One region of the Paenibacillus sp. 1182 genome, then DNA from elsewhere that is predicted to be linked to it. Evidence: predicted binding sites of a transcription regulator. Region 1 holds the regulator's gene; the other holds the start of a gene.
What was found. Region 1 encodes Rex, which represses fermentation and respiration genes when NADH is low (regulators of the CRP and FNR family bind a similar motif). Its sites were predicted from a motif close to TTGTGAAATATTTCACAA; they were not measured.
Positions count from the first base shown of each region.

Region 2: adhE (bifunctional acetaldehyde-CoA/alcohol dehydrogenase) is a predicted target of Rex. The motif match lies at 1,854-1,871, and genes of this name have one in related genera.

Region 1 covers NZ_JAFICR010000001.1:208,408-211,834, reverse strand. Annotated here, with positions in the region: gene JOD82_RS01090 (cell wall elongation regulator TseB-like domain-containing protein) at 1-188, opposite strand, end outside; gene JOD82_RS01085 (amidohydrolase) at 226-1,527, opposite strand; gene JOD82_RS01080 (redox-sensing transcriptional repressor Rex) at 1,514-2,167, opposite strand; gene dinG (ATP-dependent DNA helicase DinG) at 2,211-3,427, opposite strand, start outside.
Region 2 covers NZ_JAFICR010000001.1:48,439-51,865, reverse strand. Annotated here, with positions in the region: gene adhE (bifunctional acetaldehyde-CoA/alcohol dehydrogenase) at 1-1,778, opposite strand, end outside; gene JOD82_RS00245 (Crp/Fnr family transcriptional regulator) at 2,037-2,753, shown strand; gene JOD82_RS00240 (DODA-type extradiol aromatic ring-opening family dioxygenase) at 2,892-3,427, opposite strand, start outside.

The DNA of each region.
Region 1 (3,427 bases):
TGATCCCACACAGACTTCCATGTTTGAGTCGTGCTAACCAGACCACCTGATTGCTTGGCCTTAATGATAGCGGCATTTTTCTCAGCCACCTGGTCTTGAGTAACATAGGAATAATACCAGAAAATGCTGACCAGGATCAGTATCACGGCCAAAATGGCGACCGCTATCCATTTTTTCTTATTTTTCAAACCCGTGCTTCCTCTCTAAGGGGATGTGACACCTGAATTAGCGCGACAGCAGCCCTTCAAAGGCGGCTTGTGCCTCATGTTTGATACGTTCCTCGTCCATAGTCAGGCATTCGCCGTTTTTCACAACCTGACGACCGTCTACCCACACATGAGCCACGTCCTTGGCGCTTGCAGAGTATACCGCATGGGAAATAAGATCTGTACGCGGCAAGAAATGTGCCTGATTCAGATCCAACGCGATAAAGTCAGCCTTGTTGCCTGCTGCCAACGCTCCTACTTCTTTTAAACCAATCGACTTTGCACCGTATTCTGTTGCCAGACGCAGCGCTTCACTTGCAGGAACTGCCGTAGGGTCACCGGATACACCCTTGTGAATAAGTGCTGCCAGACGCATTTCCTCGAACATATCCAGGTTATTATTGCTGGCAGGACCATCCGTTCCGAGAGAAACCGTAACCCCTGCACGCAGCAATTCAGGCACTCTTGCCACACCACTTGCCAGCTTCAAGTTGCTGCCAGGATTGTGGGAAACCGCTACACCACGTTCTGCCAGTAAAGCTATTTCTTCGTCGTTCAAATGAACGCCATGGGCAACAAGCGAAGGACGGGAGAAAAAGCCAAGCTTATCCAAGTGTGCAACCGGACGCAAACCGTAGTCGCGTACGTTTTGCTCTACTTCGGCGATCGTCTCAGACATGTGCGTATGCAGTGGCAAGTCCAGATCATGCGCAGCTTGTACGAATTTTTCAATAAACGCAGGTGGACATGTATATGGCGCGTGCGGAGACATCATCGTAGTAATACGCCCGTCTGCTTTACCGTGCCAGTTACGTGCAAAAGTCACGGCCTCTGCCAGCTTGATTCGCTGTTCTTCCTCCGAACATAGTCCAATTGCTCCACGCATCAGACTTGCACGAATACCTGACTCTTCAGCCACACGAGCCACTTCATCCATATGATCGTACATATCGAGGAAGGTTGTTGTTCCACCTTTCAGCATTTCCAGCACAGACAAGGACGTACCCCAGTACACGTCTGTAGAAGTAAACTTGGCTTCCATAGGCCACATTTTTTCTTGAAGCCATACTTGAAGTGCCAAATCATCTCCATGCCCACGCAGTAGAGACATCGCCGCATGACCATGAGTATTGATCAGACCAGGTAAAAACAATAGCCCTTTACCATCGATCGCTTCCGTCTCTTCCTCACCCGCAGGCAAGGTTTCGCCAATATAAGTAATACGACTATCCTCCACAATCATAAAACCATGGACTACCCCTGCTTCTGGTCCATTTATGGCAAAAGATCCGTTTTTAATCATCCATTTATTCACTGTCATATTGGGTTTCTTCCTTTCCGTCCTCCAAATAATAAGCGAGGCTAAGCAAATCAGTTGTAAAGTCTGTGGCATGAATCCGAATGTTGGCTGGTGCCTTGAGAGTAGTCGGTGCAAAGTTCAGGATCGCTCCAATTCCGCTCTCAATAAGCCTGTCAGCCACGTGCTGTGCTTCAAAATCAGGTACGGTAATAATCCCGATTCGAATGTGTTTTTCTTTCACAGTCGCTTCCAGTTCATCCATCGGTTGCACGACCAATGTATTGATCTTGGTTCCTACCTTATCCGGAAACGCATCAAATACCGCTACAATCTTCATATTGTCTTTTAAATAAGCGTTATAATTCGAAAGGGCTTGCCCCAGATTACCCGCTCCGACCAATACTACATTAATTTGTTGGTCGATTTTCAGGATATGGCGTATTTTCTCAATGAGATAAGAAACATCATAACCAATACCCTTCCGACCAAAATCTCCAAAATAAGCAAGATCTTTACGGATTTGGGCCGGGTTCAAATCTAGCCTCTGTCCCAACTCTTGAGAAGAGACCGTAGCCACCTCCCGTTTGTGCAGTGCATTCAGATAACGTAAATATACGGGTAACCTCCGTACGACAGCCTCTGAAATTTTATCTGATTTCATACTTGCTCCCCCTAATTGTAACGAACATACTTATGTCCGTCCGTTATGCCTCTGTCTCCGGGGCGGATTGGAGCCATTCGGCGATGCGGGGCACCATTTGCTCCGATGGCATATGCTCCATTTTTGGTCCCGGTAACGAGTACAAAAAGTGCTTTCCGTAATAGGATTCAATCACACGCGTATCATAAACGATAACGACCCCGTGGTCGTTCGCTGTACGTACCAACCGACCAAATCCCTGTTTGAAGCGAATGACCGCTTGCGGTACAGACAGCTTCATAAATGGATTCTTCTTCTGCTGCTGGAGCAGTTCGCTTTTTGCCTCCAGCAGCGGGTGATTCGGCGGTTGAAACGGCAAGCGAACAATGGCTAGACAAGTCAGAGCCTTCCCCGGAATATCGACGCCTTCCCAGAAACTGCTGGTCCCCAGCAATACAGAAGCTTTCGCTTCCTGAAACCGGCGGGTTAGCTTGCTGCGACTTCCACTGTCCACACCTTGTCCCAGCACAGTAATTTCGCTGGATGCTAAGGCCTCTTTGAGCGGCTCATACACTTGCCGGAGCATCCGATAGGACGTAAACAGAACGAGCATTCTCCCACGTGTCGCCTGAGCAGTCGCTCCTAGAGAGCTAACGAGCATATCTACAAAATGCGCATCTCCTACACTGCCCTTCACACTTGGGAAATCCCGTGGAATAACCAGCAACACCTGATCCCTGTAATTAAAGGGTGACGGGAGCTGCGAAGTCATCAGCCGCTCTTGATCTGCGGCCTCCTGTAAGCCGAGCTGATCGATCATGTACTGAAACGACTTATCTACCGACAAGGTAGCAGAAGTCAGAATAATGCTTCTTTTTTTGTCAAAAAACATTTCTTTCAACTGGCGGCTCACATCGACGGGTACCGCATAAAATTGCAATGATTTACTACGGAATTGCCCGCTCGCCTCGAGCCAGTATACGGTTGTTTCATCATCGAGTCGGATAAAAAAGCGCAAATTTTCTCGAATCCCCGCCAAATCCTTGAGCAGACCCGTGATATCTGTAATAAGGCTATCCGCCGCATAATCGTCATGTTCTTCCTTGACGTCCAGCATCAGCTTGTCGCCCTTGCGCAAAATTTCGCTCATTGTTACATATAGCTGATTTTCCAAAGCTCCCGCCTGATCCCACTTTGCAGGCTTGGCCGAAGGTTTGAGACGGGAAGAAAACTGTCCTGTTTCACCCGGTGTCGCATCACTTCGCTCCGGCAACATGCCAA
Region 2 (3,427 bases), 160 kb from region 1:
CCCAGACGTGGGTACTTGTAAATCCGTTTACGGATATCCATGAATTTTTGTTTTAAGTTATTGAAATCAGTATCTGGATATTCATAGAACATCCACATGCCTTTAGCGGCATCCATTGGCGAACCGCCGCCCAGTGCGATGATGCAATCCGGTTGGAAACGTCTCATCATTTCAGTACCACGTTCTACCGTAACTGTCGATGGATCTGGCTCTACTTCAGAGAACACTTCGATAGCTACTGGTGTTTGGCGCTGATGCAGATAATGAATAACACGATCTACATATCCCAGTTGTACCATCATAGGGTCTGTGATAATAGCTACACGTGTGATATCAGGCATTTTAGCAAGATACTGTGTCGAATTTTTTTCAAAATAGATTTTGGAAGGTACTTTGAACCATTGCATATTCACCGTCCGTTTCGCCACCCTTTTCACATTAATCAGATTGACTGCCGATACGTTCGACGAAGTCGAGTTACGACCGTACGAACCGCAACCAAGTGTCAACGAAGGAAGATTGGTGTTGTAAATGTCGCCAATCGCACCATGTGTGGAAGGTGCATTTACAATGATACGTCCTGTTTGCAAACGGTTTGCAAACCGAGCGATAACATCCTCATCGTTCGAATGAATAGCGGACGAGTGACCCATGCCCCCGAATTCCACGACTTCAGCAGCGCGTTGAATACCTTGTTCCGCATTTTTTACTTTATAGCAAGCCAATACAGGACTCAATTTTTCCGCAGACAATGGGAATTTTGTTCCTACCCCTTCAATCTCAGCGACCAAAATTTTAGTTCCTGTTGGTACTGTAATACCACTCATTTCAGCAATTTTCACAGCAGACTGCCCGACAATAGCTGGGTTCACTGCACATTTCTCGACATTCATAGCTCCTTGAGTGAGCTTAGCTGCTTCTTCTTTATTTACAAAATAGCAACCGTTAGCGATCATCAATTTTTTCACTTGTTCGAAGATTGGCTCTTCGATAATAACCGCTTGCTCCGAAGCACAAATCATACCGTTATCAAAAGATTTCGAGAGGATAAGATCGTTCACGGCCTGTTTGATATCTGCTGTTTTTTCAATAAAGCAAGGCACGTTACCAGGACCTACACCAAGTGCTGGTTTACCGCAGCTATAAGCTGCCTTAACCATGCCTGATCCACCAGTTGCCAAAATTAGCGCCACATCAGGGTGGTTCATCAATACATTGGTCTTATCCATCGAAGGTGCTTCAATCCATTGAATACAATCGGCCGGAGCACCATGTTTAACAGCTGCTTCGAGCAAGACGCGGGCTGCTTCCGCACTACACGATTGAGCAGATGGATGGAAACCGAAAATGATTGGGTTACGTGTTTTAATGGCAATCAGCGCTTTGAACATCGTAGTCGAAGTCGGGTTTGTCACTGGAGTGATCCCCATGATAATACCGACTGGCTCTGCTATCTTTTGAAAACTGTCAAAATCATTGTCTTCAATGACACCGACGGTTTTTTCATTTTTGATACTATGATAGATATATTCTGTTGCAAACATGTTTTTGGTGATTTTGTCCTCGTACACACCGCGTCCTGTTTCTTCAACAGCCAACTTCGCCAGGTACATGTGTTTATCCATCCCTGCGAGTGCCATAGCTTGTACGATTTCGTCAATCTGTTCCTGATTCATACTCATGAAAGCTTGCTGTGCCCGGTTCCCCCGGTCAATCAGCGTTTGAATATACTGCTCTGCGCTTTGCTCTTTTTGAATAACCTCGTTTTTAACAGCCATTTCCCTCATCCTCCTGTTATCTCGTGTACTATCTCTTGTTCACGCACTGATCGTAACACAGCTTTTCAAGATATATTGTGATTTTTTTCACAATCTATTTAAAATTTTATTTTATGAAGTGAATTAAATCACAAAGTTTGGAATTCTGCCACTTTTACCCCCTCTTCTTGCCCCAAAAACTCATTGCACAAGTATATAATGAATTTGAATTGATCAAGTTGCAGATAAAAAACATAGGATACAAAGGGGAAATGGACGATGAGAAACCCTACAAATGTAATGGAAGCCCGCGGCAACACCTGTTGCTTCTCGGAGGCCAGCTTCAACCGATTGCAAGTAATGATGAAAGATCGAGTTATGCCAGAAAGCTCGCATCTGTTCTGGGAAGGAGATACAGCGGATAAGCTGTTTTATATTAAGCGCGGACGCGTGAAAGTAACCAAAACAACGGATGAGGGCAAGGAACTTATTCTATATATGTATCAAAGCGGCGATCTTGTTGGTCAAGCCGATCCATTTTTCGGTACTAAGCATTCCTTTTCTGCTGAGGTTCTGGAAGACAGTGATATTGGCGTAATCGATCATACAGATTTGGAACTGCTTATTTGCCAGCATTGTGATTTTGCGATTGACTTTATGAAATGGATGGGTTCACATCACCGCATTACTCAGACTAAGTTCCGCGATTTGATGATGTACGGCAAGCCAGGCGCTTTATGTTCAACGCTCATTCGTCTATGCAATACCTATGGTGAGCCTCACGGCGAACATATCCTGATTCATAAAAAAATTACTCATACTGACTTATCAAATATGATCGGTGCGACCCGGGAAAGCGTAAACCGGATGCTTAGTGATCTACGTAAGAAAAATGCAGTTGAATATGATAATGGTATGATTGTTGTCAAAGATTTGGAAATGCTGCAAGGTGTATGTCATTGTGAACTATGCCCTCGTGAGATTTGCCGGATATAATAAATCGTTTTTTTATGTAAAAGGGAGTGTTATAAGCCACTATAGCTTATAACACTCCCTAATTTATTTCCACTCCCCTACTTATACAGGAGCAGTAGCGAAGCATTTTAATGACAGTCCTTCTTCTGGCAACACTCTTTAAAACTGTAAACATAGATAACTTAAATTCCCCATCTCATAGCTTCTATGGATAACCTTGGCTTTGTTTGCAGGATTGCCACTCCCCATTGCAATAAACAACGGTACAAAGTGTTCTGCTCTGGGTACGGCCTGGCGAGCATACGGTGCTTCGCTTTCATAGTGATCCAAAGCCTCTATATCTCTACTTTGTACTTTTTCAATAATCCAATCATCAAAATCTATAGCCCAAGGTTCTGTTTTCGTTTCCCCCCATTTGACGATACGCAGATTATGAACAGTCACGCCACTACCAATGACCAGAATATCCTGTTCTCCCAGTCCTCGCAGCACTTCACCAATAGCATATTGTGCTTTGGGCGAGAGATATGGATTTACAGAGATCTGAACTACCGGAATGTCTGCCTCAGGATACATACGATGCAACAATGTCCAAGATCCATGATCCAAACCCCTCACCCGATCAGTTTCTACGTCAATGCCCTTTTGTTCATATAATTTTTTCAGCTTATTGGCCAGTTCCACAGAACCATGTG